Regions from separate parts of the Chitinophaga pendula genome, predicted to be linked through region 3. Evidence: riboswitches for the same ligand, from Rfam matches in the RefSeq annotation. Region 3 holds a riboswitch; each other region holds the start of a gene.
The links. A riboswitch is a leader RNA that binds a small molecule or an ion and turns the genes downstream of it on or off. The one in region 3 is predicted to bind cobalamin.
Positions count from the first base shown of each region.

Region 1 (7,712 bases), 2.4 Mb from region 3:
GGAGGTATTTTTAGCGAGGGAGCGGGCACCTTGTATATTGCCGGTGGTGATATGATCCCGGATCATCGGCATGAAGTTGTCTTCCAGTTTACCTGCTTTGGCGATAGCGAGGTAACGCTCTACAAAAACGTATACTGCTGCCAGGGAGAGTACAGCTAATGGTATCATCAGCACACCACCTTTCGAAAGCATATCCAGCAGTTTCATTTCCTGGGCAGCGCCGGTAGCAGCAGTGGCTGCATGTGCTACAGTGTCTGCTTTTGGCGCCAGCAGAGTATCCTGCAGTAAAGTAACAAGTCCTAAGAGCATGAATAAAATTTTAACCCTGCAAAAGTATTAATTTCAGAAGCAATAATAGGGTAAGGTACTAATAAAATAGTTAAAGTTTAAACGCAATAACCAGCAATTCTAGTACTTAGCTATGCTCTTCCCATATTTGTGCCAGATAGACGATGGTCTGCACGGCTTTTTGCATGTCCTGTATGCTTACATACTCATGCTTGCTGTGCAAGGCCATTTCCCCTGTGAATATATTCGGACAGGGCAAGCCCAGGAAAGAAAGCCGGGCGCCATCTGTACCACCGCGGATGATCATCTTGAGCGGTGCCACACCAGCTCTTTTCATAGCCTCAGCAGCATAGACGGTCACTTGCGGATGCTTATCCAGTACCTCTTTCATATTACGGTATTGTTCTGTTACCTGGAAAGTAGCGATAGCGGTAGGATACTTGCTCATAACATGTTCCATAAGGCGACGAAGGTAAAACTCATGTCCCTCCAGTTCCGGTGTGGTGAAATCACGGATGATAAAGTCGATCTCGGCTTTTTCAACTATTCCCTGTATACGTACGGGATGAATGAATCCCTGGCGGTTTTCTGTCGTCTCGGGAGACAGTATCTCTTTCGGCAACGCATCTACGATCTCCGACGCTATTTTGATGGCACTTACCAGCTTACCTTTGGCGGATCCCGGATGTGCACTTACCCCTTTTATAGTGATCTTTACGGCATCAGCGGAAAAGTTCTCATCTTCCACTGATCCCCGCTCACCTCCATCCATCGTATAGCCGAAAGAAGCACCCAATCGCTGCATATCCACTTTGTCCACGCCTCTTCCGATCTCTTCATCGGGGGTAAAGAGGATGCGGATCGCGCCATGTTTGATCTCGGGGTGCTGCAGCAGGAAGTGGGCAGCATCCATGATCTCTGCCACGCCTGCCTTGTCATCGGCACCCAGCAGCGTAGTACCACTCGCAGTGATGATATCATCTCCTTTGCGGGAAGCCAGGTAAGGATGTTCGGCTGCACGGATCACCTGTGTGTCGTCATCCGGCAGGATAATATCCGTACCATCGTACTGATGATGGATGATCGGTTTTACATCCTTTCCGCTGCAATCGCTGGAGGTATCGACATGCGAACAGAAACAGATCACAGGTACGGTTTTGTCGGTATTCGCGGGGATGGTAGCATAGACATATCCGTATTCATCCAATACCGCATCTTCGATCCCCATTTCCCGTAGTTCCTGTACTAGCAGGCGGGACAGCTCCTTTTGTTTTTCTGTGCTGGGATAGGTATGGCTCAGCGGATCCGATTCGGTATCTATCTGTACATAGCGGATAAACCGGTCCACTACGGTATATTGGTAATCTGTAAACATTTTACAAACCTAAGGATTTTTTTTGCTGTGCTATCTATCTGCCAGGCGCTAAAGAAAGAGATAACAAAAACAGACAGATAGGACGTGGTACCGGATATTACGCGCTTAAATCCTATATTTGTAATGGTTCTTTACACACTCAATGCTGTTTGCGGTTTCCGGTCTGTGACCGGGATTAAAAAGGAACCGTGTGAAAATCACGGGCTGACGCGCAACTGTAAGTAACCTTTGAAAAAGGTTATGACCAACGATACCCATTATCCCTGTTAGGGATGAGAAGGGTGGTCATAGCCGTTACAAGCCAGGAGACTTGCCGTAAACAAATTGATGTATGCTTCGCGGAAAAAAAGCATTATTCAGGCAATTGGCAGTACTTCCCCCCACAGGCATCGTGTGCCTGTTACTGTTCCATTCCTTTATCCTGCCAGCTCCCTTCGGCAAGTGTACGCGTAGTAATACCGGTATTTTTCACTTAAAACAACCGTACCCGTATGTTAACAAACGTACCAGGCTACCCGCGTATCGGTAGCGGCAGGGAACTAAAAAAAGCCAACGAGGCTTATTGGGCGGGCACAGCTTCCCTCGAAAAACTACAACTTACTGCCCGTCAGCTCCGCCGCCAGAATTGGGAGGCGATGCAGCAGGCCGGTATTGACCTCATCCCTTCCAACGATTTTTCTTACTACGATCAGGTGCTCGATATGTGTCTGATGACGGGTACAATCCCTGCCAGGTTCAAGCCATTACTGGAGCGGCTGGCCAGTCCCCAAAGCCTGGAGCTGTATTTCGCGATGGCCAGGGGCTATCAGAAAAACGGGCTCGACATTACCGCCATGGAGATGACAAAATGGTTTGATACCAACTATCACTATCTGGTCCCCGAATTCGATACTACCCAGCAATACCGGCTGTTAAGCCATAAATGTGTAGAGGAGTTCCGCGAAGCGAAAAGCCTCGGTATCCACACTAAACCGGTAATCATTGGCCCCCTGACATTCCTGTTGCTTGGTAAGATCAAGGATCACTCCCTGCACCTACATAGTTTGCTGGAGCAGTTACTACCAGTATACCTGCAGCTGCTGACCGCACTACAGGAAGCTGGCGCTACCTGGATACAGATCGATGAGCCTTACCTCGCGATGGATCTCAACCCGGCTATACATCAGCTGTATATCAATACTTACAACCGTATCCACCAGGCTATACCTGGTCTGCAACTGTTGATCGCCACCTATTTTGATGCCTTGGGCGACAACCTGGCAACGGCGCTGCAACTACCGGTACAGGCCCTGCATATTGACCTGGTACGCGCACCTCAACAGCTGACCACAGTATTACAACAGCTGCCGGCTGGTATGCAACTGTCGCTGGGTGTGGTAGATGGCCGTAACATATGGAAAAATGATTATCAGCTATCACTCGCATTGATCAACGAAGCTGTGCAAGCAATCGGCCAGGATCGTGTATGGATCAGCAGCGCTTGCTCCTTACTCCATACTCCCTACGATCTGGATTTGGAACAAGACGAACAGGTATTGACAAGGGAGATCAAACACTGGATGGCATTTGCAAAACAGAAGCTGCATGAGATCGCTGACCTGGCACAGATTGCTACCGGCAACAACACCTCGCTGGCGGCTAATATGGCAGCGATGCAAGCAAAGCAGCATTCTCCGCTGATCCACAAACCTGCAGTAAAAGCGCGGGTAGCAGCACTGGACGAATCGCATGCTACCCGTAAGAGCCCATTCCATGTAAGGCAGGAATCGCAGGAAGTAGCCTTTCAATTGCCGCTGTTCCCCACCACAACCATCGGTTCTTTCCCGCAGACGGCAGAGATCCGTCAGCTACGTGCACAGCTGAAAAAAGGCACTATCTCTTCCGAAGAATATCATCAGCGGATCAAAGCAGCGATCGCCGAGACCGTGAAATGGCAGGAAAGCCTGCACCTGGATGTACTGGTGCATGGCGAATTTGAGCGTAATGATATGGTGGAATATTTCGGCGAGCAGCTGGAAGGTTTTGTATTCACCCAAAACGGATGGGTACAGAGCTACGGCAGCCGTTGTGTAAAACCACCCATTATTTACGGCGATGTGCAACGTACACATCCGATGACAGTAGCCTGGAGCAGCTATGCCCAATCGCTCACCAAAAAGCCCATGAAGGGAATGCTGACAGGGCCTGTCACCATCCTGCAATGGTCTTTCGTACGCAATGACCAACCCCGTGCAGATACAACTTTCCAGATAGCACTGGCTATCCGCGATGAAGTTTCTGATCTCGAAAAAGCCGGTATTAGAGTGATACAGGTAGATGAACCTGCTGTAAGAGAAGGCTTACCATTAAGAAGAGCCAATTGGGATGCCTATCTGCAATGGGCAGTACAGGCATTCCGTATTGCTGTTTGTAGCGTACTGGATGATACACAGATCCATACTCACATGTGTTATGCTGAGTTCAATGACATCATTGACAGCATCGCTGCAATGGATGCGGATGTTATCACGATCGAGACCTCCCGCTCTCAGATGGAACTGCTGGAAGCATTCGCCCGCTTCAAGTATCCTAACGAGATCGGCCCTGGCGTATATGATATCCACTCTCCCCGTGTACCAACAGTAGAAGAAATGTCCAGCTTACTACAGAAAGCCAGCACACTGCTGCCGGCCCGTAACATCTGGGTAAATCCCGACTGTGGATTGAAGACCCGTAACTGGCCGGAAACAGAGCAATCCCTCCGTAACATGGTGGCTGCCGCTGTTCAAAGCAGAAGCGCGGTATTAGTGAACTAGGCCCCATAACAGCTTCCTCTTTTTTGCGGCTATATATCGTCGTAATAAGAGGAAGCTTTTGCTGACCGTTTGACCTGCTGAAAAACATACTGCCGATTAATACTTAAATTTGCACATTATGGCTGATCATGAAACCGTAAGTTGTCCTCGCTGTGCGGCTACTTTTGAATGCCGCGTAGGCTCTATCCTGCGTTGCCAATGCCAGGAAGTCACCCTGACAATAGCAGAACGGCAGCATATCAGTGAACAATTCAACGGCTGTCTCTGTGCAAATTGTCTGCAAGAGATCAAAAACAATTATCGTCAGCAAGGATTTCGTTACAAAGTATCCAGGGTCATGAAATTGTTCGGGAAAAGATAAAAGATCACTCCTCTCTCCATTGTACTGCGGCCAGATAGCCACCCTGCTTTCAACACACCAGACTGCCCCGGGCAGTCTTTAACAGATGAATATGTACGAGAAACAAATTGAGCATTCCGTAACACGGATCTTTAAAGCTGTATTTCCAAATACGGTGAACCATTATGACACTTTATTCGGCGGTACAGCCATGCATATGATGGATGAAGTAGCCTTTATTACAGCTACAAGGTTCAGTCGCATGCGGATGGTAACAGTATCTACCGATCGTATTGATTTTAAAAAGCCTATCCCACACGGAACTATCGTGGAGCTGGTAGGCACCGTCTCGCATGTAGGTAAGACCAGCCTGAAAGTGGAGGTGGAAGTTTTCGTGGAACAAATGTATTCCAGTAAGCGGGAAAAGGCCATTACCGGCTCTTTCATATTCGTGGCGATCGATGAACAGAAAAGACCGATGGAGATCGTCCTACCCAACGAGCAGGATTAAATATCCTTAAATAACACCGGGCTCCTGCAGCTATATGGACGATAATCATCCATCTCATGCAGGAGCCCGGTCTATTATGGTCTGACAAACTATACGATCTCTACCAGTTCGATATCAAATACCAGGTCTTCACCAGCCAGTGCGTGATTGGCATCCAGGGTGATGAATTCATCTTTCACAGCTACCACTTTCACAGGAAATACATTGCCCTGAGGGTTGCTCATCTGCAGCTCCATACCTATCTCAGGCTTCAGATCCTCCGGGATATTAGCCTTCGGGAAATCCATGATCAACTCTTCGTTTTTGGGGCCGTAAGCCTCAACAACAGGGATATGTACGGTTTTTTTATCACCCGGTTTCATATCCAGCACGCCATTATCAAATCCTTTGATAACCATGCCCGCGCCCACTTTGAACTCCAGTGGCTGACGGCCTTCAGAGGAATCAAAAGTTGTTCCGTTGGTGAGACGGCCGTGATAATGCACCTTCACTGTATCCCCGTTTTTTACTGCTTGCATAAATAAAAATTATTAAGTGTTATCTGAATATACCCGCAAGGTAAGTAAAATAGTATAAAGTCAAAATCGCTACTGCTCCTGCACTACAGTACGGTAGCGATATTTCAAAACTCCTCTGCTGCAGCTTTCTCGCGAGTGTAAACAATTTACTATTTTTACTGCTTAGCTATTCACTACTTATGAACAAATTCCTGTTGTTTTGCGGCTCGCTCCTCTGCATGACATACCTGGCACATGCACAATCGCCGGTGATCACCGGTGCCGAAAGGACCGCCGCCTACCTCCCACTCCTGGAAGGTAAACGTGTAGCCTTGCTGGTCAACCAGACCGCTACATTGGGCCGTCGTCACCTGGTAGACTCCCTGCTGCAGCTGAAAGTAAACATCAAAAAGATATTCAGCCCTGAACACGGCTTCCGCGGACAGGCAGATGCAGGAGAGAAAGTAGGTAACAGCACCGATCCACAGACAGGACTTCCCATCGTATCCTTGTATGGCAAACACCGGCAAGCAGATGCCGCAGACCTCGCGGATGTGGATGTCCTGATCTTTGACATCCAGGATGCAGGCGCCCGCTTCTATACCTATATCTCTTCCTTGCAGGAACTGATGGAGGCCGCCGCCACTTACAACAAACCCCTCATCGTATTAGATCGGCCCAATCCAAACGGTCATTATGTGGATGGACCGGTATTGGATACCTCCTTCCGGTCTTTTGTAGGCATGCAGCCCATCCCCATCGTACACGGTATGACCACCGGTGAATATGCCCGCATGCTCAATGGTGAACAGTGGCTGCAAAACAAACTGCAATGCCAGCTGATGGTCATCCCCTGCCAGCAATACACCCATCGCACCCTGTATCGCCTGCCGGTCAAGCCGTCTCCCAATCTACCCGATATGGCAGCCATCTATTTATATCCCTCCCTCTGCCTGTTTGAAGGCACTGTATTCAGCCTGGGAAGAGGTACCGACAAGCCTTTCCAGGTATTTGGACATCCTAAGTTCCCCGCTACCGCATATACTTTTACCCCTCGTAGCCTGCCAGGTGCCAAAGATCCGGTACTGAAAGGGCAACGTTGTAATGGCTATGACCTCTCCCGGGATGCAGCCGCCCTCTCCCCTCAAAACAATCATCAGCTGCAGCTGAAATGGCTACTCGAAGCCTACAGTAAGTATCCCGATAAAGCGGGCTTTTTTAATAATTTCTTCAATAAACTAGCAGGCAACAGCACCTTGCAGGAACAGATCAAAGCTGGTAAAAGTGAAGCCAGCATCCGGCAGAGCTGGCAACCCGCTATTACCGCGTTTAAAGAAATACGGAAACGTTACCTGCTATATCCTGATTTCGAATGAGCCGTTAATACCGTATTTTTGCAGGCATTGCCTCACGCCTTTACGACACTATAATATGACAGATAAGAAAGATTTAAGGATCGTATTCATGGGAACACCCGACTTTGCGGTGGCCTCCCTGGATATACTCATACAGCATGGCTACCATGTCGTGGGAGTGGTCACGGCTCCCGACAAACCAGCGGGCAGAGGATTGCAACTTCAGGAAAGTGCGGTTAAAAAATACGCGGTCAGCAAAGGACTGAAAGTGCTGCAACCGGAAAAGCTAAAGAACCCGGCATTCCAGGAAGAACTGCGTAGCCTCAATGCGACCTTACAGGTCGTAGTAGCATTCCGTATGCTGCCGATAACAGTATGGGATATGCCCCCACTGGGTACTATTAACGTACATGCTTCACTCCTGCCCAATTACAGAGGTGCAGCGCCCATCAACTGGGCAGTGATCAACGGAGAAAAACAGACCGGTGTCACCACCTTCCGTTTACAACACGAAATAGACACCGGCAATATACTGTTCAGCGATACAGTGG
Region 1 covers NZ_CP077769.1:626,522-634,233, reverse strand. The annotation lists gene KTO58_RS02545 (MotA/TolQ/ExbB proton channel family protein) at 1-309, opposite strand, end outside; gene pepT (peptidase T) at 416-1,663, opposite strand; cobalamin riboswitch at 1,799-1,995, shown strand; gene metE (5-methyltetrahydropteroyltriglutamate--homocysteine S-methyltransferase) at 2,155-4,458, shown strand; gene KTO58_RS02530 (cysteine-rich CWC family protein) at 4,577-4,819, shown strand; gene KTO58_RS02525 (acyl-CoA thioesterase) at 4,911-5,309, shown strand; gene KTO58_RS02520 (FKBP-type peptidyl-prolyl cis-trans isomerase) at 5,399-5,827, opposite strand; gene KTO58_RS02515 (exo-beta-N-acetylmuramidase NamZ family protein) at 6,007-7,182, shown strand; gene fmt (methionyl-tRNA formyltransferase) at 7,238-7,712, shown strand, end outside.
Region 1: another riboswitch for cobalamin. It lies ahead of metE (5-methyltetrahydropteroyltriglutamate--homocysteine S-methyltransferase); the one in region 3 lies ahead of KTO58_RS21955 (TonB-dependent receptor).

Region 2 (7,712 bases), 1.2 Mb from region 3:
TTCGGTATTCCGATGAGCCGTACAGAAATGAAAAAAGTGAACGGTGGCACTCAAAAAGACATTGTGGCTGGCTGTTCTCCCAAGGCTTGTAATGCAAAATGTATGGCGGAAGCCGGTTTTGGTGGTCAATGCTATAACGGTTCCTGCTACTGCCTGGGTTAATCACAGACCGTATACTGTTTAAAAACACCAAGGGCTGACGAAAGTCAGCCCTTGGTGTTTTTATGATAAGGTATTATTTGGAGGAGGGCAGGGGAGACAGGTAATAGTGGGTTTGTTTTCCCGGATCAATTGTTTTTCACCCCATATACGCAGGTGGTCGATAAAAGGGATCAGTTCTTTACCTACTGGTGTAAGCGTGTATTCTACCCGTGGCGGTACTTCGTGGTATACCTGTCTGTGCACTAATTCATCTTCTTCCAATTCCCGGAGCGTCTGTGTCAGCATTTTAGGAGTGATATCGATGATCGCTCTTCGCAGTTCGCCATAGCGAAGTACGCTATGCTGATGGAGATACCATAGTAATCTTCCTTTATACTTTCCTCCGATACGTCGGAAGGCATAATCAACGGCACAGATGGGATTGTCTATATTTTTGTTCATTTTGGATTTCCTTATCAATTGATTTTCAGCAATAGTATATTTTAGGTATGTAAGATACTAAAAAGTGCATACTTGTCAGGTAGATAGTAGTCCAATAAATTTGTTTGTAAATAGGTAAAATGCAAAGGCGGACATTATTTAAAAATATCTTCTTACTAGGATTGGGGGTGGCCATGCCGTTAAGGCGTTTATGGGCTGCGCGGGATTGTTCACGTATAGAGAAGTTTCCTTTCCACCGGTTTAGTTTAGGAGAGTTGGAATTGACGGTTGTCACGGACGGGTATTTGCATATGAGCCCGGTGCAACCATCCTTCGCACCTGGGATAGATTCGGCGGTTGTCAATCAGTTATTGCGGGAAAGTTTCCGGCCGACGGATGCTATTGATCTTGGTATGAATATCCTGGTGATCAGGAAGGGGGAGCGGCGGATATTGGTAGATACGGGTGCCGGCGCCGGGTTTGGTCCGAAGTCAGGCTGGCTTCCACGGACATTGGAAGATGCCGGTATCCGGCCGGAGAATATTACTGATATTGTATTTTCTCACGCTCATCCTGATCATATAGGTGGTTTATTCAGGCAAGATGGGAGTCTGGTATTTCCTCATGCAAAGTTGTATCTGTCTGCCCTGGAGTATAATTTTTGGACAGGGGATCATCCGGACTTCTCCCACAGTAAGTTCCCGGACAAGCAACAGTTGTCGCAGATGATTGCTGATATCAGGAAAACGTTGGTGGCCTTAAGACCCCGGTTACATTTGTTTGAGGATGGGGATGAGTTATTGGGTTGTATCCGTTTGGAACTGGCGGCAGGGCATACTCCGGGTCATACGTTGGTCCATATTTTTTCCGGTGGCCGGGAGTTGGTACATATTGCGGATCTGCTACATTCAGACGTATTGTTGTTCCCGCATCCTGAGTGGGGGTTTTTCGGGGATACAGATTTTAATCAGGCTGTGGCAACCCGTCATCAGGTGTTGGCAAGGTTGGTGGAACGAGGGGAGTCTGTTTTCGCTTATCATCTGGCCTGGCCTGGTTTGGGCCATGTGCGTAAGAAAGGGGCTACTTATGAATGGGTAGGCGAAACCTATGCAATTCCTGATCCGGCAAAAGGATAAGATATATATCATAAAGAAGGCCGGCTTCTATCTGTAAGGATTCGAAGCCGGCCTTTTATCGTATACTTAAATGGTTTGTTTAGGCGCTGCAGGTTACGCAGCCTTCTTCCATTGTACATACCGCACCTTCCGGGATATCGTCGATGGCTATGGTGGAAGCTCCTTGTACAACTACTGGTTCTATTTGTTGTCCGCCTTGTTTTTCGACAGTGAATTGTACTGCCTGGGTAGCGGCTTGTGTACGCAGATAGTACATCCCGGTCTTGAGACCTTTTTTCCAGGCATAGAAGTGCATGGAGGTGAGTTTACCGGTATTAGGCGTATCAACGAACAGGTTGAGAGACTGGGATTGGCAGATGTAAGCACCGCGATCTGCCGCCATATCTATGATCGTACGTTGTTTGATCTCCCAAACAGTTTTGTACAGCTCTTTGATATTAGAGGGGATCTCTGGTATTTGCTGGATGGAACCGTTGGCGGCAATGATCTTGTTTTTCATGTCGTTGTCCCACAATCCTAATTCCACCAGGTCTTTCAGTAAGTGTTTATTCACCACTACGAATTCGCCACTCAGTACGCGGCGGGTGTAGATATTGGAGGTGTAAGGTTCAAAGCACTCGTTGTTACCAAGGATCTGAGAGGTAGAAGCGGTAGGCATAGGAGCGAGCAGCAGGGAGTTGCGAACGCCATGTTCTATTACTTCAGCTCTTAATGTTTCCCAGTCCCAGCGAGAGGTAGGTGTTACATCCCACATATCGAATTGAAATATACCTTTAGAGATGGGTGATCCGGGGAATGTATCGTAGTGGCCATCTACTTTTGCCAGGTCTTTGGAGGCGGTCATGGCAGCGAAGTAGATCGTTTCGAATATCTCTTTGTTCAGTTGTTTGGCCTCTTCGCTTTCGAATGGATAGCGCATGAGGATAAAGGCATCTGCCAGGCCTTGTACACCGAGTCCGATGGGACGGTGACGTAGGTTACTGTAGCGGGCTTCATCAACCGGGTAGTAGTTGTTGTCGATGATTTTGTTGAGGTTACGGGTAGCCTGGTAGGTTACATCGTATAATGCTTGATGATCGAAGTGACCATCTACCACAAAGCGAGGTAGTGCGAGGGATGCCAGGTTACATACTGCTACTTCGTTTGCATCGGTATATTCTATGATCTCTGTACAGAGATTAGAACTTTTGATGGTGCCGAGGTTCTGCTGGTTGGATTTACGGTTGGCAGAGTCTTTATACAGCAGGTATGGTGTTCCTGTTTCGATTTGTGCATCGAGGATGGCGAACCAAAGGTCTTGTGCTTTTACAGTTTTGCGTGCGCGGCCTTCCTGTTCGTATTGTGCATAGAGTTTCTCAAATTCTGCACCCCATGTTTCGTGCAGTCCTGGTGCTTCGTGTGGACAGAACAGGGACCATTCGCCATTGGATTCTACTCTCTGCATAAACAGATCGGGTACCCATAAGGCGAAGAAGAGATCGCGTGCACGCATTTCTTCTTTACCGTGGTTTTTACGGAGGTCGAGGAATTCGAACACGTCTGCATGCCAGGGTTCGAGGTAGATGGCAAAAGCACCTTTACGTTTACCACCACCCTGGTCTACATAGCGGGCGGTGTCATTAAATACACGCAGCATGGGAATGATACCATTGGAGGTACCGTTGGTGCCGCTGATATAGGAACCGGTGGCCCGGATGTTGTGAATGCTTAAGCCGATACCGCCAGCGCTTTGAGATATCTTGGCTGTTTGTTTGAGGGTATCGTAGATACCTTCGATGCTATCATCCTTCATGGTGAGGAGGAAGCAGGACGACATCTGTGGTTTAGGTGTGCCGGCGTTAAAGAGGGTGGGGGTCGCATGCGTGAACCAGCGTTCGCTCATGAGATTGTAAGTTTTGATAGCAGCATCAATATCATCTTTATGGATACCTACGGCTACGCGCATGAACATGTGCTGAGGGCGTTCTGCTACTTTACCATCTAATTTGAGGAGGTAGGAACGTTCCAGGGTTTTGAAGCCAAAGTAGTCGAAAGCGAAATCACGATCGTAGATGATGTTAGAGTCCAGTATTTCCGCATTTTTACGGATCACTTCGTATACATCGTCTGATAACAGCGCTGCTGGTTTATTTATCTTCGGATCGATGTAGTCATACAGTTTTTTCATGGTCTTAGAGAAAGACTTCACTGTATTTTTATGCAAGTTACTTACTGCAATGCGGGAGGCCAGCAATGCATAGTCCGGATGTTTGGTTGTGAGGGAGGCGGCTGTTTCTGCAGCCAGGTTGTCCAGTTCTGTGGTCGTTACGCCATCATATAAACCCTGAATCACTTTCTTGGCCACGTCTATTGCGTCTACATATTCCGCATTAAAGCCATAGCACAGCTTTTCTATGCGGGCGGTGATCTTATCAAATTTCACCGCTTCTTTTCTTCCGTCTCTTTTGATTACGAACATGGGAAGTGAATTTATTAGGTTAGTAATTAAGTATATGGAATCCGGAAGGTATTTATTCCGGGCAGGATATATATTAGAAGTCTTCTTCCAGGCTGAAGGTCTGGGTTTCTTTATTCCCCATTACACCCGCTTTCTGGTAGTCGCCCACACGTTTTTCGAAGAAGTTGGTTTTACCCTGGAGTGAGATCATCTCCATGAAATCGAATGGATTGGAAGCGTTAAATATTTTATCGTATCCCAGTTCTTTGAGCCATCTGTCAGCAACGAATTCGATGTACTGTTGCATGAGCCGGCTATTCATACCGATAAGGTCTACGGGTAGTGCATCTGTAATAAATTCTTTTTCGATGTTCACGGCATCCATGATGATGGCATGTACGGCTTCCTGGGTCAATTTATTTTCGAGCATGCTGTACAGGAGGCACGCAAATTCGCAATGGAGACCTTCATCACGGCTGATGAGTTCGTTGGAGAATGTCAGCCCTGGCATTAATCCTCTCTTTTTAAGCCAGAAGATGGAGCAGAAGCTACCGCTAAAGAAGATACCCTCTACGGCGGCGAAGGCGACGAGGCGTTCGGCAAAATTGCCATTTTCGATCCAGCGCAGTGCCCACTCAGCTTTTTTCTTTACAGCAGGTACGGTATCGATGGCATGGAACAGTCTATCTTTTTCTGCAGGATCTTTCACATAGGTATCGATCAGCAGGGCGTAAGTTTCGGAGTGTATGTTCTCCATCATGATCTGGAAACCGTAGAAGCAGCGCGCTTCCGGTATTTGTACTTCGCTCATGAAGTTGACGGCGAGGTTTTCATTTACGATACCGTCGCTAGCTGCAAAAAAAGCAAGTACATGTGATATGAAGTGGCGTTCGCCATCGTTGAGGTTCGCCCAATCTTTCAGATCTCCGCTCAGGTCAATCTCTTCCGCTGTCCAGAAACTGGCCTCGTGACGTTTATATGTTTCCCAAATTTTAGGGTAATTAATTGGCAACAACACAAAACGGTCTTTATTCTCTTTCAACAAGATTTCATTCTCGTAATTCATATGCAGCGATTTTAAATATTTGAATTCTTTTTCCTGTCCCTATTGTTGGCGGATCCTGGAGACACGAAGGCTGACAACTATCTTGTGGGAGAGAGCAGTGTCACTTTCGCCAATACCCTGATACGCGAAGGTTTTGACAAATATGTTGCGTTGGCAGGTATGCTGGCTTTCCGTTATTACAACTTTCCCCTTTTCAAGATAGAAAACGGTGATTTTCAGGTAATATCAGGTTGAATTTGCGGCTTCAACCTCTTCCTGGTATATGGAAGTGGATCACAGTAGCGCGTCTGCCCGTGATTTTCACACGGTTCCCCCCATTAATCCCGGGTTTGCGCGCCCGGGAACCAATGCAACAAAGTCAAGAACTGCTACAAATGTACAGACCTGCGATTGCGTGAGCAGATTTAATTGCTCACAGCCTGTGGAAAAATGATGTAGGTAAAAATAGAACAATCCGGAAGATGTGCAGGGGTGGGCATTTCGTGTCAAGATACCCTACAGCGGTTGAAGATTATTAGAAATATTACTATTTTATTACTTGTTTTCGGAATGGTATATTAATTGTAAATGTTGTTAATTAAATTAATACATTAATAGTTCAGACCTATATTTATGTCATATTTTTTAAATATACGTGTCGTTTTGACGAGTGGAAATATTTTTAATAAGGGTTGCTGAGACCGGCTTGTTTTTTTGGACTTCCGGCTTTTCAGGTTTTCGGAATCTTAGACAAATTTTATGTCAGCTATTTTATTAAAGGATATAAAAAAATATTACGGGGATACACTTGCCTTGGATATAGGGCATTTATCACTGGATGAGGGCATCTATTGGGTACAGGGGGGGAATGGCGCCGGTAAGACTACCTGGTTGAAGGTGATGGCAGGTTTGCTTTCCTTCCGGGGGGAGATCCTCTTACAAGGAGCCGTGAGTAGCCTTCATCATCCGGTTGCTTACCGGCGGAAGGTCAACTATGGAGAGGCGGAGCCGTTGTATCCAGGGTTTCTGACGGGCAGGGAGTTATTACGGTTGTACCTGAGTACCAAGGGTGGAGATGCTGACCGCATTCTGGAATTGGGGGCGGCGATGGGGGTAAATGATTTTTTGTTACGCCCGGTCAGTACGTATTCCAGTGGTATGTTAAAAAAGTTGTCCTTATTACTAAGTTTTACGGGAGTTCCTTCGTTGATATTATTGGATGAGCCGTTGATCACGCTAGACGTACAGACGATCCCATTATTATATGATATGATCAGGGAGTGGCGTGAGGAGTATGGTGTCACTTTTTGTATTACTTCTCATCAGGTGATTGCGGAAACGGAGTTTGCTGTAAATGGAACGCTCCTGGTGGAGAACCGTCAGGTGCGGATAATCGGATGAGAAAAAAATGAAAGGTATGTTTGAGTCATTTCGTTTGTTGAGTAAGATATTTACAAGTCGTTTCTATATTACGAATACCGGCTTTTTTCTGCTGCTGTTCTACCTGTTATTTGGGGTGGTGGAAGGTGGACAACTATTGCAATATCACGTGGGGTTAATGAAAGGATTTCTGCAGCACCGGGGCTTTTTGTTGGTGGTATTGGGATTATGGTTGTTGTATAACGGAAAGTGTCTGTATTTTATATTAAAGACGATACAGACACCTGGGTATGGTTTTCTCTATCCTGTGATAGGGTCTTTGTCAAGATGGCGAAGATATATACTCTGGTGTTCAATACAGATCACTATTTACTTTCCGGTACTTGTTTATGCCGGAATTTCAGCAGGGGTGGCCGCAAAGATGGGATTGTCGGGTACTGCGTTCTTATTGTTGCTATTCAATATACTGATGTGTATACTACCGGTGGCGATATACGATAGAAAACTGTGGCGTCCCGAGTTGGCTGATTTTACCGGTCATTTTCAGCAATGGTTAAACCGGCGTTGGGTAAGGCCATTTTCGCTGTATTACATATTTGAGTTACTGACGAATCATACCCGGATGTTGCTGAGTACAAAAGTATTTTCAGGTGCTATATTATTGTTGACCTTTATGTTAATGCGCACAACGGTTTATGATGATCGGGTAGTGCTGTGTGGTGTATTGTTGAGTTGCATCATTCATACGGGCGTGATATTTTATCACCGTTTTTTTGAGGACCAGTATCTGCAGTTCACGCGTAACCTGCCGATGCAGTTGGCACAAAGATACCTGCAGCTTTCGTTCACTTATTTCTTTCTTTTTCTGCCTGAATACCTGTTGATCGTAGTGAATACCTGGCGATTCGCGGGGGTATTGCCATTGTTAGGAATATTGTTTTTTGCACATTCGTTGTTACTGCTATTCCGTTGTCTGATGTATTTTCCCCGTTTTAATCCTGATCTACATTTGCGGTGGGCACTGGCTGTTTCTTTTGTAGTGTTGTTCCTGGTGTTGGGATATTGGTACCTGCTTACCGCATTGGTGTTACAGTTGGTAGCATTGTGGATATTTATACGGCGTTACGACAAG
Region 2 covers NZ_CP077769.1:4,740,310-4,748,021, reverse strand. The annotation lists gene KTO58_RS17045 (hypothetical protein) at 1-162, shown strand, start outside; gene KTO58_RS17040 (winged helix-turn-helix transcriptional regulator) at 223-603, opposite strand; gene KTO58_RS17035 (MBL fold metallo-hydrolase) at 723-1,718, shown strand; gene KTO58_RS17030 (ribonucleoside-diphosphate reductase subunit alpha) at 1,798-4,176, opposite strand; gene KTO58_RS17025 (ribonucleoside-diphosphate reductase small subunit) at 4,250-5,221, opposite strand; cobalamin riboswitch at 5,357-5,585, opposite strand; gene KTO58_RS17020 (ABC transporter ATP-binding protein) at 5,960-6,601, shown strand; gene KTO58_RS17015 (hypothetical protein) at 6,618-7,712, shown strand, end outside.
Region 2: another riboswitch for cobalamin. It lies ahead of KTO58_RS17025 (ribonucleoside-diphosphate reductase small subunit); the one in region 3 lies ahead of KTO58_RS21955 (TonB-dependent receptor).

Region 3 (7,712 bases):
ACCAGGCAAAGTAGGCATGATGGCAGGCCTGTTCTTCGGACTTGCCTTCGGAATGGGCGGCATCGCCTCCGCACTCCTGGGCGAACTCGCCGACAGAACCAGCATCAACTACGTATTCCATGTCTGCGCATACCTCCCCCTCATAGGACTGCTCACCGGACTATTGCCAAATGTCGAAAGGAAATAAAAAGCCTGACGTAACTTCGCCGGCCCAAAGCAATCAGCAGCATGTGGAAAGGAATCTTATTGGTATTACTGGGGGCATGTAGCTTCGGCGTACTGTCCACCATCGTTAAATCAGGCTATCACGAAGGGTTTACCCTCACAGAACTATGTGGCATCCAGGCAGGACTGGGTATGATCACCTTATGGACCATACACCTGCTCTCCCGGCGTCCCACCTTCTCCCTCAAAGATCGTAACGCCCGGCAGGCATTCCTGCTGGGCAGCTCGACCGGCCTCGTCAGCATCACCTACTATCAAAGCGTGCAATACATCCCCGCCAGCATCGCCATCATCCTCCTCATGCAGTTCACCTGGATGAGCATGGTCGCCGAACGGGTACGCTATAAAAAAAGACCCACCGCCATACAATGGACCTGCGTCGCATTCATCCTCGCAGGTACCCTCCTCGCCAGCGGTACACTCAACGGCGATATGCCACCCCTCCAATGGCAAGGCATCGCCTTCGGACTACTCGCCGCCATGTGCTACACCGTATTCATCGTAGTCAGCGGCCGTACCGGCACAGCCCTCTCCCCCGTACTCAAAAGCGCCTGGATGGTCACCGGCGCATTCATACTCATCTGCTGCATACTACCGCCAGCATATCTCATCAATGGACGCCTCCTCCACAGCCCCCTCCTCCTCTGGGGTATCCCCCTCGCCCTATTCGGCACCGTACTGCCCCCATTCCTGTTCGCCAAAGGAATGCCCCAGACCGGCGTAGCCCTCGGCGCCATCCTCAGCACCGTCGAACTTCCCGTAGCCGTCACCTCCGCCATGATCATACTCCACGAACCCGTCTCCTGGATACAAGCTACCGGCATCGCCGTCATCCTCGGCGCCATCATCACCGCCAACCTCGTCCGGCGCAATGGCAACACCGCCACGCAAACCTCATAGGGATAACAGCGCTTTTACAACAGCCTGCTACACCGCGAATTTTTTTGTTTATCTTTGCCCTCCCCTGGATTTTAGGACATTAAATAGAATTATTACCACCCATGAAGGCATTTAATTTTTTCGTGCTATATCGCTTCCCTATCGGTATCGTTTTGTTGTTAGGCGGCATCGCCCTGGGCTTCACAGTAGGCTGGTGGGAAGCAACCATCGTACTCTTACTGGCAGTGATCTGCCTCGTCACCCACTTCCTGTTCGGCCCCATGCGCCTCGTTCAAGAAGCCGTAGAAGCCGGCGACATCGACCGCGCTACCGCCCTCATGAACAAAGTAGCATTCCCCAAACTACTCTACAAACCCATCCGCTCCGTATACTACTTCATGCAGAGCAACATGGCCATGTATAATAAAGACCTCGACAAAGCCGAAGCCACTATCCGCCAAAGCATCAAGTCCGGTAGCCCCATGAAAGAATACGAAGGCATGCAATACTTCCAGCTAGGTACCATCGCCTATCAGAAAAATGACCTCAAAGGCGCCGACCAAAACCTGAAAAAAGCCGTGCGAATGGGCCTCCCCGATAAAGAAAATACCGCCGCAGCATTGCTCACACTGGCCTCCATCGCCATGAGCCGCCGCGACTTCAAAACAGCAAAAGACTTCTTCCGCCGCGCTAAAGCACAAAAACCAACCACAGAACAACTCGTAAGCCAAATAAAAGAAATGGATAAGTACATCTCCCGTATGCCGGGTTGATGACCTTCATATATCATTGATAATGAAAGGCTGAAGGACACATATCCTCCAGCCTTTCGCTTTATAAGAAAGAGTTTCGATAAAAAAATGTAGGTTTGCGCTCACATTAAGCCTGCTGACAATAGTATTGTTACACTAATAATCAGACTTAATCCAACCAAACTACCTAAATATCTGATATGTCTATCAAGAACCTAAATCCAAGATTTAGTATCCTGATGCTGTTCATCCTGGCAGCCGGCGTCCTCCGCGTACTAAATGGCGGACAACTCACTCCATTCTCTAATATCACCCCCATCGGTGCAATGGCCCTCTTCGGCGGCGCCTACTTCTCCGATAAATGGAAATCATACATCCTCCCCTTGCTCACCCTCTTCGTCAGCGACGTTCTCATGATGGAACTGTTCTACAAAGAACACATGCAAGGCCTCCTCTATAGCGGATGGATATGGACATACCTTAGCTTCGCCGCTATGGTCCTCGTAGGACAACTGATCATCCGCAAAGTGAACGCTACCAACGTACTCGTCGCAGCTGTCGCCGCCGTAGTAGCCCACTGGATCATCGCCGATATCGGCCCATTCCTCTATGGCATCGATATCACCACCGGCCAGCCTTTCCCAAAAAATGCTGCCGGACTGGCCAAGTGCCTCGCACTCGCCATCCCTTACATGAAAAATATGCTCATCGGTAACCTCGTGTACAGCATCCTCTTCTTCGGAGGTTTCGAACTCGTACAACGTAGCTACCCCGCTGCAGCAGCTCATTCATAAACAATAACAAACCGGCGGCTCGCTGCCGGTATCTTAACACATACCAATACCTGGTGATCCCGGCCCTCAACAAACCTGGATCTTAAAAGGGAATCCGGTGCAAATCCGGAGCTATCCCCGTAGCTGTAATACTGCTCCGCCCGTAAGCGGAAGTGAATGCCAATAAAGTCACTGCTCCTCAAAAAGTGGGAAGACGGCCTTCAAAACAGTAAGCCAGAAGACCTGCCAGATATCAATCACTTTCAGCGCTTTCGGGTGAAAAGCAACGATAGCCCCGGTTACGCCCCCCAGCGTACCCCGATTGGCACGTACTTTCCCCTCCCCGTAGCGCTGTCTGTCAATACCAAAAAATGCGCTACGTGAAACGTTTGCTTACAGCATGTTGCTACTACTCACTTCTCATCGCCTGCCTAATACCGCAGTCGCTGACTGCTCAAAATACCCCTAACGATACCTCCCGGCACCTCCGGGAAATCAATGTCAACGCCAAATACCTGCTGGACAACACCAGCTCCCCTACCCCCGCACAAACACTCGACATCGAACAACTCAAAAAACTAACCGCTACCTCCGTCGCTGATGCCATCAAGTCATTCTCCGGCGTTCAAATAAAAGATTATGGCGGCATAGGCGGCCTCAAAACCGTCAACGTCCGCAGCCTCGGCAGCAACCACGTCGGCGTATTCTACGATGGCATCCAAGTAGGCAACCCACAAAATGGAAGCATCGACCTGGGCAAATTCTCCCTCGACAACCTCGAAATGATCACCCTCTTCAATGGCCAAAGCAATGACATCTTCCTCCCCGCCCGCAACTTCTCCGCCGCCAGCACCCTCTACCTCAAACCCATCAAACCCTCCTTCGCAAAAGGCGAAAACATACATGGCAAAGCTACCTTCAAAACCGGCTCCTTCGGCCTCCTGAACCCCGGCCTCCTCTGGCAGCAAAAAATAAATGACCGCATCTCCGCCTCCATCAGCACCGAATGGATCAACGCCAACGGTCGCTATAAATTCAAAAGAGATGAAGCGGATAAAACACCCCTCACCCGCACCAACGCCGATATCAACGCCTTCCGCGTAGAAGCCGCCGTCAACGGCAATATGAAAGATAGCAGCGATTGGTCCCTCCGCTTGTATCACTACCAGTCCGAACGCGGACTACCGGGCTATATCCTCGTCGATAACTTCGACCACCGACAAAGACAGGAAGACCGCAACATCTTCATCCAGGCACACTACAAAAAAACATTCCACCCCAAATACAGCCTCCTGGTCAACGCCAAATTCGCTAACGACTATATGCGATACACCGACCCGGATGTACTCAACACCGCCAAATTCCAGGACAACAGGTATACCCAACAGGAACTATACCTCTCCCTGGCCAACAAATACAGCATCAAATCCTGGTGGGACCTATCCCTCAGCGGAGACTTCATCTACAACTATGTAAAAGGCTCCCAGGTAGGATTCGCATTCCCAACCCGCTACACCGGGTACGGCGCCCTCGCCACCGCCATCAAACTACCACAACTCGAACTGCAAGCCAATCTCCTCGGTACCGCCGTCAGCGAATCCGTGAAGTTCGGCACCGCAGCTCCCAACAAACAAATACTCACACCCGCAATATCGATCGCCTATCAACCTCTGAAACACGAAGAGTTCTACATAAGGGCCTTCTATAAAGACATCTTCCGGATGCCCACCCTCAACGATCTCTACTACCTCCTGATAGGAAACGCCAAGCTGAAACCAGAATATACCAAACAATACAACCTGGGCCTCACCTGGAGAAAAATGACCACCAGCGCCCTTAAAAACTTCTCCATCCAGGTAGATGCATACTACAACAACGTCACCGACAAAATAGTCGCCATCCCCACCGCCAACATGTTCCGCTGGACCATGATCAACCTGGGCAAAGTAGATATCAAAGGCGTCGACATTACACAAAAAAACGATTGGCAACTACCAGCTACCATCACCCTCCATACAGATATCAATTACACCTGGCAGCACGCCAGAGAACTCTCTTTCGGCATCAACAACCCAATCCCCGTCCCATACATGCCCACACATAGCGGCGCTGTAAACCTCGGACTGGAATGGCGCACCTGGGAACTGACCTACCGATTCAACTACGTCGGCGACCGGTTTGCCGACTTCGCAGACCCGCCGAAAAATTATATGCCCGCGTGGTATACTTCAGATATAGTAGCCGCTTACAATCTCCGTACCCGCAAATTCAAAGACATCCGGTTCACCGCAGAACTCAACAACATCCTGAACAAGTACTACGATGTCGCCTACAACTACCCGATGCCAGGTCGCAATTTCCGCTTCATGGCATCATTCTCATTTTAAAAATTGAACAGTATGAATAACAATTCTATTAAACAACACGCAAAACTGCTCAGCCTCTTCACCGCCGCAGCACTTTTCGTCACCGCTTGTAGTAAAAAAGATGCCCCCATCCCGGAACCTCCCGTAGTAGATGAAGGCATATACATCCTCAATGAAGGCAACATGGGTACCAACAGTGCTACCCTCGATTACTTCGACTTCAAACAACAAAGACTTAGCTTCAACATCTTCACCGCCGCAAACCCCAACAAAACAGACTCACTCAATAACAGACTGGGTAACAAACTGGGCGACGTAGGACAGGACGTAAAGGTTTACGGCAGCAAAATGTATATCGTCGTAAACAATAGTAACAAAGTAGAAGTAGTAGATGCCAAAACAGTAAAATCTATCAAAACCATCTATCTGCCCAAAAAACAACCACGCTACGTAGCTTTCTATAAAGACAAAGCCTTCGTAAACGCATACGATGGCACCGTAACCGTAATTGATACCGGCAACCTCTCCATCGTAAAAAGTATCAAAGTCGGTAAAACCCCCGAAGGCATGACCGTAGTAGGTGATAAACTCTACGTAGCCAACGCCGGCTGGCAGGATGTCGTATACGCTCCCCCCGGCACCGTTGGCCAGTACGACTCCACACTCTCTGTCATCGACCTCAACTCCCTGACAGAGATCAAAAAAGTAGTCGTAACCAAAAACATGGGCCGGCTCGTAGCAGATAAATATGGCGATATCTATTGCGTCGGCCAGGATCAATACGCAGGCGCCGTAGTCGTAGCACCGGGCGATGTATACGTATTCGATACCAAAACCGAAACAGTCAAGAAAAAACTGGGCTTCCTCGCTACAGCAATAGCCATCCAGGACGACAACGGCTTCTTCATCAACTACAACTGGGAAACCAGCAAACCGACTTATATCAAATTCAATGTCGCTACCGAAACAAAGATATCCGACAACTTTATCACCGATGGCACAGACAAATCCATCAAAGTACCCTACGGCATAGTAGTAGATCCTGTTACCTCCGATATATACCTCTCCGATGGCGGCGTATATCCCACACAGGTATATGTTCTCTCTGCCACCGGCACTAAGAAGAACTGGTTTAAAACATCCGGCGACTTCGCATCATCATTTGCTTTCTATAGAAAATAGCACCATACCACATCAGGGGCAGTACTCCGCAACTGCCCCTGATACCTTTGCCACCTAAAAGGAGCCGTGAACGCGAACCCGCACCCCCTGTGTAAACCTTAAACTCCAACTAAACCCGGTACGCCATTCTATTGCGGAGTGCAACACTAAATTGTACAGAATTACCCAAATCCATATTTCCTTCATTATTCTAAACTAAAAGTATGAACACAAAAAAAAGCGTACTGATCGCAGCCAGTGCCCTGGCCCTGACTTTCGCCGCCTGTCAGAAAGAAGCCATCAGCCCCGACGCTGCTGCCCTCACCGGTCAGAACAACAAATCCCAAACCGAAAGAGTAGTAAGCCCCTATGTAACACGTGTACTGGAATACAAACCAGCACCTGGCCAGTTTATCAACGCTACCTATGGCTCCCAGTCCGATGCCCAGAACGTTATCGGCGTATATGACCCCGCCAACTGGCAAAAGATCGTAACCCTCGGCGCATACGGCGGATACATCATCTTCGGATTCGATCACAGCATCACCAACCAGGCCAACAAAACAGATTTTATCATCTACGGCAACGCATTCGAATCCAATGGCAACTACTTCAGCGAACCCGGCGTAGTATGGGTCTCCAGAGATGTCAACGCCAACGGCCTCGCAGACGATCCCTGGTACCAGATCAAAGGCTCCTACTACAACAACACCGCTACTAAACACAACTATGTAGTAACCTACACACTGCCCTCCCCACAAAACGCAGATGTACCCTGGACCAGCAACACCGGCGATAACGGCCTCGTATTGCGCAACTCCTGGCATACACAGGCTTCTTACTACCCCCTCTGGCTGGGCGTAAACTCCTACGCACTGGGTGGTACCCGCCTCCCCGACAACTACGCCGGCGGACCTACCATCACAGGATATGCGGACTCCACCCCCGATGGCGATAAAATCGATATCTCCTGGGCCGTTAACGCCAGCGGTAACCCCGTGAGCCTCGCCAGCATCGACTTCGTGAAAGTGCAAAGCGGCATCCAGAAAATGAATGGCACCCTCGGCGAAGTATCCACAGAAGTAGCCGGCGCCGCCGACCTCTCCCTGCTTCCCTGATTTTAACTATCTTTAAGCGATTTTAATACTCAGGTGACTATCCCCGGCATCAACCGGGGATAGTTATTATAAACAACAACATATGATAGCCTCCTCTTTCCTGCCGGCAGCTACACAAATGATCTACGATATGGGCCTGCAACACCTCCTGCAGGGCGTTACCTTCGAATGCCCTCAGATCGCAGCAGAACAGCCCAAAATCGTCCGCTGTGTACTGGAAGGACATAACTACTCCAGCCAGGAAATAGATCGCATTTTCTCCGCCTCCAAAGCCCAGGGGAAAAGCCTCTACTATGTAGATGAACCCTTGCTCGAAAACATCGCCCCCGACATCATCTTCACACAAGATGTCTGCGAAGTATGCCAGATCGATACCCACTGCACCCAACAAGCCATCTATAAACTGCCCAAACAACCACAACTCGTCGCCCTCAGCCC
Region 3 covers NZ_CP077769.1:5,925,299-5,933,010, forward strand. The annotation lists gene KTO58_RS21935 (MFS transporter) at 1-187, shown strand, start outside; gene KTO58_RS21940 (EamA family transporter) at 229-1,125, shown strand; gene KTO58_RS21945 (tetratricopeptide repeat protein) at 1,227-1,877, shown strand; gene KTO58_RS21950 (DUF6580 family putative transport protein) at 2,057-2,650, shown strand; cobalamin riboswitch at 2,685-2,894, shown strand; gene KTO58_RS21955 (TonB-dependent receptor) at 3,010-5,016, shown strand; gene KTO58_RS21960 (YncE family protein) at 5,029-6,177, shown strand; gene KTO58_RS21965 (cell surface protein) at 6,381-7,274, shown strand; gene KTO58_RS21970 (ABC transporter substrate-binding protein) at 7,357-7,712, shown strand, end outside.

Region 4 (7,712 bases), 2.6 Mb from region 3:
ACGGGAAAATCCGGTGACGGAATGCCCACAAAAACCGGATAAAACCGATGTTGCTGGAGTTCATCCAGCCAGGTGGACAATTCCTCTGCTGAAAATTTTCCTGCTGGCCGATATATAATCTTGGGGATGTCCAATTCCTGTAAATACGCGCTGGCAAAGGTAAAGGGATCAAGGGCGTTCAGATAGGGAAATGGTCTTTCTTCAACAGTACGGGCAGATTCATCTTGTACATCGTACACGACGAGTGCATCAATTTCTAGTTGCAGGATCCTGGCCACTGTCTTCTCAGCGATCTGCGCAATCCGCTCAGCATTGGTGTCTGATTTAGGTGGAGTGATGCCGTAAGTTAAAATACCAGATTGGCCGGTTTTAATTTTATGTAAGAACATAACCAGATGTGACTATTGTTTATACAAAGGGTTTTCTTTCTTCACTATTTATATATGTTATCGGAATATCTACTCTCCGAAATATTCCGCATAATTATTTTCTGTTTCATGCAGCCTGACCGAGTGAAGTAAAACACCACCATTGCTTTCTATCGGCTCTTTCAGCTCATTGAATATTTCTACGCAAAGCAATTCTGTAGTTGCCATCTTTCCTTTAAGAAAAGGTACGTCCAGGTTCAGGTTCTTATGATCAAGTTTTTCAATCACGTGGTCGTTTATGATCGCCTTAAGTTGTTTCAGATCAATCAGATATCCTGTTTCGTAATTTATTTTGCCCTTAACGGTTATAAAAAGGCTGTAATTATGACCATGCCAGTTTGGATTGGCACATTTTCCAAACACTTCCATATTTTTTTCCGGGCTCCACTCCTCCCGGTACATCTTGTGTGCGGCGTTGAATGTTTCCCTGCGGGTAAGATGTACTATCATTTATTCCAGGCTAAATTCTTCGTTTGTCGATTGAAAAACACCAGGCAACGGTATTTGCCGATGCCTGGTGTTTGTGTTTATAAACAGGCTATTCTATACGAGGCTTTCAGTGCTGATCTCTTCACGTGCCTGTTGAGCCGCAGCCACCATATTTTCCAGAGCAGCTTTGGTTTCTGGCCATTTACGTGTCTTCAGCCCACAGTCAGGGTTCACCCAGAGGTTACGAGCGGGCAGCAGGTCTGCTGCTTTTGCAAGCAGGGAAGCCATTTCTTCAGTACTAGGCACACGAGGTGAGTGGATATCGTAAACACCTGGTCCGATTTCGTTCGGATACTCGAAATGGGCAAACGCCTGCAAAAGTTCCATTTGCGAGCGGGATGTTTCGATGGTGATAACATCGGCATCCATAGCTGCGATATGTTCAATAATATCATTGAACTCGCTGTAGCACATATGGGTGTGGATCTGTGTCTTGTCTTCTACTCCACTGGCGGTAATACGGAATGAGCCTACCGCCCAGTCGAGGTAATGCGGGCGTTTTGCTTTGCGCAGAGGTAAACCTTCGCGAATCGCCGCTTCATCGATCTGAATAATACCGATACCTGCTTTTTCCAGTGCAACTACTTCATCACGGATAGCAAGCGCTATCTGTTTGGTAGTTGCTTCACGTGGCTGGTCATCACGTACAAAAGACCACTGTAGGATGGTTACGGGACCAGTCAGCATGCCTTTCATTGGCTTATCTGTTTGCGCTGCGGCAAAAGTGCTCCAACGTACGGTCATATCATTTGGACGGCTAACGTCGCCAAATATAACAGGAGGCTTTACGCAGCGGCTACCATAACTTTGAACCCAACCATTTTTGGTAAACAGGAATCCATCCAACTGTTCTCCAAAGTACTCCACCATGTCATTGCGCTCGAATTCTCCGTGTACCAGTACATCCAGACCTATTTCTTCCTGCCAGCGAATGGTGTCGATAGTCGCCTGTTCGATAGCCTTTTCATATTGTTCGGTAGTAAGATCTCCCTTTTTGAATTTAGCACGAAGTTGACGGATATCGTCTGTTTGCGGGAATGAACCGATGGTTGTAGTGGGGAATGCCGGCAGGTTGAAGCGCTCACGGTGCAGCTGCTGACGAACCGGGAATGCACTTTTACGGGAAGCATCGGCAGCAGTAATAGCAGCTACGCGATCTTTCACTGCTTGTTTGTGTACCTTGCCAGATGAACGTCTGCTACCGATAGCTTTTTTATTTGCATCAAGCAAAGCCGCATTTCCGGTAACAATTTGTTTTAATTCGCTCACCTCTGTCAGCTTCTGTTTTGCAAAAGCCATCCAGTTCTTGATCTCAGCATCAAGAGTATTCTCCAAGTCGAGATCGATCGGGCTATGGAGCAACGAACAGGAAGGGGCAATGATCACCCTATCCTCACCAAGTTGCTCAATTGCCTTATTGATAAACCCTAAAGATTTTTCGTAGTCGTTCTTCCAGACATTACGGCCGTCAATAACGCCGAGCGATAACTGAAGGCCCCCCGGGATCAATACCAGTAATTCCTCCAGTTGCTCAGGAGCACGTACGAGATCTATATGCAGCGCATTAACCGGAAGGCTAACGGCCAGTTGGGTATTATCTAATAGTGCATCGAAATAAGTGGCTACCAATAATTTAACCCCACTTACCTGGGCAGCAATTTCACGATATGCGTACTCAAATGCTTCTTTATCTTTTTTGGAAAGGTCAAGCACCAGGCTAGGCTCGTCCAACTGTATCCATTCTGCGCCCTGTTCTTTCAGGCGGTTAATGATAGCGACATAAACCGGAACGATTTTTTTGATCAGATCAATACGTTCAAAACCTTGTTCTTTTTCTTTTCCAAACAGCAAATAACTTACCGGACCTACCAATACAGGTTTAGCCTTCTGTCCCACTTGTTTTTTAGCGTCTTGGTATGTGGTAAAAATATTGTCATTGAAAATTCGGAATTCCTGGTTAGCCTTGAATTCTGGTACGATATAATGATAGTTGGTGTCCAGCCATTTAGTCATTTCCATTGCAGTGATGTCCAGACCATCTTTCTGGTAGCCACGTGCCATTGCAAAGTAAAGATCGATTTGGCTGTTGGCTTTTACCTGGGAAAGTACGGGAGCGTAGCGCTCAGGGATAACACCTAACATCAGGCTGGTGTCCAGTACCTGGTCATAAAAGCTGAAATCATTGCAGGGGATCAGGTCGATACCCGCATCGAGTTGGGTTTGCCAGTTTTCCTCTCTAATCTTGCGTGCAGAGTCTTTTAATTCGTTCAGGTCAATCTTGCCTGCCCAATACTGTTCGTTTGCTTTTTTAAGTTGTCTTTGGCTACCAATCCGCGGATAGCCCAGGTTTTGCGTAAGCATTTTCCTTGAAAATTTAGTTAAAACAATTACAGTTGTCTTTACAAACCTCACAATGCTTTGCAGGGGAAAGGCATATGATAGCCTGTCAGAGCACAGATATGTGGCCGACAGACACCATCAAAATGAGACCTTTGCTTCATTACGCGAAAGCATCGTCCTTCCAGTATGGGCAGGTCTCCTGACTTGTAACATCTTCTCCGTCCTTCCCATCTGTAATGACAAACAGTGGACATACATGGAAAAAACCTTTTTCGTTACTTACAGTTGCGCGACAGTCCGTGATTTTCACACGGTTCCCTTTTAATACTGATTCTCATCAGCAACCTATTCTGGTCGATAAAGTATGAAAAGAACTAAAATCGGAGCAAATCTACAAATAAACACCTCTCATCCTAAAAAGTGACATAAATTCAGAATAAAAAACTACTTTTATAAAAAATAAAGGAAATAAACCTTTCCAAGTGGAGTATTTTATGCCAAAAAAGAAAATTATTTTATGGAGCAATTAGATGATACAGATAAACATCTACTTAAATTACTCAGTGAAAATTCTACTATCACCGTCAAAGAGTTGGCAGCAAAAGTCAATCTTTCTGCTTCACCAGTATTCGAACGGGTAAAAAAGCTGGAAGCTGGTGGGTATATAAAAAAATATATAGCCTTGGTTGATGCCGAAAAACTCGGCTATGGATTAATCGTTTTTTGTAATATCCGCCTCAAACATCATGACAAAAGCATCGGAAGCCAGTTTGTTGCCGACATTATGCGGTTACAGGAGGTTACTGAGTGTTACAATATATCCGGCGACTATGACTTTTTATTGAAGGTTTATGCCAGGGACATGAAACATTACCAGGATTTTGTATTCAATAAATTGGGGTCAGTAAAGAGCATCGGGAGCACGCATAGTACTTTTGTAATGTGCGAAAACAAAAACACGCACAATATAAATCTTTGATACGTTACTCCAGACCCAAATAACGTAGAGGGTATACAAGTAGCAGTCGATTTTAGCACGACTGCTGCTTGTATTTTGAATGTACTCAATACTTTATTACATACATCAGCCAAAGCCGTTATCATCCTAGATGCGTAAAAACATAAGGTGCCCTGGATAAGGAAACCACCAACGCAGCTTCCCCGGCATTTCCCTCCACATCTTCGAACAACAGACTTTCCTTCGCCGTTTACTATTTTTAAATCGGAGCGGAAGATCTTTTCAAATTTTAGCACTTTTTTCATAGTGCTATTTAGGGGGATATACCTACAAGCCAGTATTGACTTTGTTATAAAGTTGTTAAATAAGTCTCATATGAATACTGACTTACAATATGCCAATGCCACCTCCGTTTATCAGCAGTAATTAAATTTCAGATAATGATTGTTAGGAAAAAGATGATATTAGTATGCAGCCTAGCTGTACTTGCGGCCTCATGTAGCAAAGGACAAGACAACGAAGAAATTATTAATCCAACTGATAGCACAACACTTCCGGGAGGGAAAACCACCTGGTGGAAGCCAACTGCCGGCATAAGTTTCGATTGGGTATTAGATGACGTTAATTCTAATAATACTTTTTCCGGTACTGTGGTGGATGTTGATGCATTCACAACCAGTCCTGCCACGGTAGCCTCCCTGCATGCCAAAGGACATAAGGTAATTGCTTATCTATCTGTAGGTACCTTGGAAAACGACAGGAATGATGCGTCCTTACTTCCTGCGGAAGTTATCGGTAAACGATACGATCAGTGGCCAAAAGAAAGATGGCTTGACATCCGGCAGATCGATAAGTTAAAACCATGGTTAAATTCAAGATTTAATATGATCATTCAGAAAGGGTTTGATGGCATTGAGCCAGACAACCTGGACGGCTTTGCAACAGTGACAGGATTTTCACTTACAGAGTCGGATGCACGGAAATATATGGACTACCTGATCACTACAGCCCATGCAAACGGCCTATCCATCGGACAAAAGAACGTAGCAGACCTGAGTGCAGACTATTCGTCCAAATTCGATTGGGCATTAACAGAAGATGCATTTCAACAAGGTTGGCAAGAACGTATGACACCATATGCAAGATTGAACAAACCCGTGTTCGCCGTCGAATATACCGACAATACCAGTCAACAAAAATTTGAAACCACTTTTTGTCCGCAAGCTGCGAAATTAGGATTTACTGCTATTCTTAAACATCGAAACCTGGATACGTGGGTGGACAAATGTAAATAGATATCATATTTTTTTAGCGATATTGCCATATCCATAAAAGTTAAATAAAAGCCCGCGCCTGGAATAAGCGCCGGCTTTTTATTTATAGTGAGATTTCATGGCACAATTAATTGTATTGCTAACAGTCACCAGTGCAATTATTGTTATCTTAGATCATATATAAGCGGTTTTCAACAAAATATTTGTCGCGAGCATACCAGAAAAAAATAACAAATGATGAACTGGCAAACAGCTGTCTGCACGACTAACAATATCCACATACACTATACAAGAACAGGAGGTAATAAACCACCCTTAATCCTGCTTCATGGCCTAACTGCCAATGGCGAGTGCTGGGCTGATCTGGCACGTGTTCTTGAAAGTGAATACGACGTGATCATGCCAGATGCCAGGGGGCATGGAAAATCCAGTACTCCTGACAATGGGTATCAATATGAAGAGCTCGCAAATGATGTGACCGGTTTAATAGAAAAATTAGAGCTTTCCCCTACGTTTCTGGCAGGACACTCCATGGGAGGAATGACTGCGGCCCTAGTGGCAAGTCGTAAACCCAATTTACTAAGAGGAGTGATCTTAGCCGATCCAACGTTTCTAAGTCCCGACTTTCAACGTGAAGTTTATGATAGTGATGTTGTCGATCAACACCGTAAATTTCTTTCCATGTCACTGGACGAGTTGATAGCCGATGCCCGTAAAAGACATCCTAAACGTTCAGCGGAAGTTATTGAGCTATTCGCCCGGGCGCGACTTCAAACCAGTATGGTTGCGTTTGATATTCTTAGGCCACCCAATCCGGATTATAAACAATTGGTCAGTACTATTGATATTCCAAGTCTCCTGGTAGTTGGAGATAAGGGCGTGGTTTCAGTTGCTGTCACCGAGGATTTGCTACGTCTTAATACCAGGCTTTTGTTTACACAAATCAGCGAGGCTGGCCATGGCCTCCAAATGGATCAGCCTGAACGTTTTTCTGCTGCCGTCAAAACATTCTTAGACTCTGTTACGACAGCAGCTGAGCTGTAAAATATATCATCTTCATGCTATACTTTCGGCTTTTATTTACTTTGCCTGTTTTCTATCTTTACAGACATATTAGCAATTAATTCCCTATCTCTTACATGCTATATTAATAACCAGCGATCAAAAAATATTTTCAAAAGGTATGGAGCGTATGTCTATGGAAGAGGAAGTACTATTACGTATGATTGAGGGAGATGAGTCGGCTTTTTCAGCCATCTACCGGCATTATTATCCTTCCTTATATATGTATCTGTTGCGTTTTTGTAAGATCCCTTCTCTTGCAGAGGACCTTGTTCATGATGTCTTTCTCAAAATTTGGGAGCTCAGGGGGCGTATCAACCCGCAACTGTCTTTCAGTGGATATCTTTATCGGATCGCCCGTAATCACGTATTTAAAACTATCACGAAACTGGCTACGGACAGTCAGATGCGCGCGCAATTATATCAACAGCTTGCGGATATTGATCCGAAGCAACCCGATGAGCTCGTGCGGACCAGGGAATATGAGCGTCTTTTCCAGGAGGCACTTTCAAAGCTGACCACGCAGCGATTGAAAGTATTTCACCTTTGCCGCCAGGAGGGAAAAAGCTACGACGAGGCTGCCGCCATACTAGGTATTTCCCGTAATGCGGTAAAAAAGCATATGGTACTGGGCATGCGTTTTATAGAAGACTATGTGTACAGACATGGTGACATATTGATGGCTATATGGCTAATTTCCACTTTTTATTAAAAAAACTGCTATAAGGGGTACCCTCTTTTTTTATTTTCGGATATTATATAAGTACCTGTTGTTTCCAATAGGCCATCGTAATATGCCACAACCTGATAATTACCACGAGCAGCTATTACAGCGATACCTGAATGGTGAGTGCGATAGGGAAGAGTTAGCGGCCTTGTTCACCTATCTTAATACCGCCGGCTCCAGACGCCACCTGTTGAATACTGTCAAACAGGAGTTTGAGCGCGCCATGAACGAAAAACATACCGTACCGGAAGCTATTGGCGATCGTATTGAAGCCAGGCTACTACGGAAGATCAGTGAAAAAAAGGTCATGCCCATGGATACTTTCCCTTATCTAAACTGGGTAGCGGCCGCTGCAGTTATTATTTTTATATCAACGGTCGGTATTTTCCTTATTTCCCGTCCCCCATCTATTACACCCAAACTGGCACAGCAGT
Region 4 covers NZ_CP077769.1:3,364,759-3,372,470, forward strand. The annotation lists gene KTO58_RS11690 (methylenetetrahydrofolate reductase) at 1-389, opposite strand, end outside; gene KTO58_RS11695 (6-pyruvoyl trahydropterin synthase family protein) at 459-878, opposite strand; gene metE (5-methyltetrahydropteroyltriglutamate--homocysteine S-methyltransferase) at 972-3,278, opposite strand; cobalamin riboswitch at 3,430-3,621, opposite strand; gene KTO58_RS11705 (Lrp/AsnC family transcriptional regulator) at 3,775-4,236, shown strand; gene KTO58_RS11710 (endo alpha-1,4 polygalactosaminidase) at 4,656-5,510, shown strand; gene KTO58_RS11715 (alpha/beta fold hydrolase) at 5,724-6,533, shown strand; gene KTO58_RS11720 (RNA polymerase sigma factor) at 6,673-7,263, shown strand; gene KTO58_RS11725 (FecR family protein) at 7,346-7,712, shown strand, end outside.
Region 4: another riboswitch for cobalamin. It lies ahead of metE (5-methyltetrahydropteroyltriglutamate--homocysteine S-methyltransferase); the one in region 3 lies ahead of KTO58_RS21955 (TonB-dependent receptor).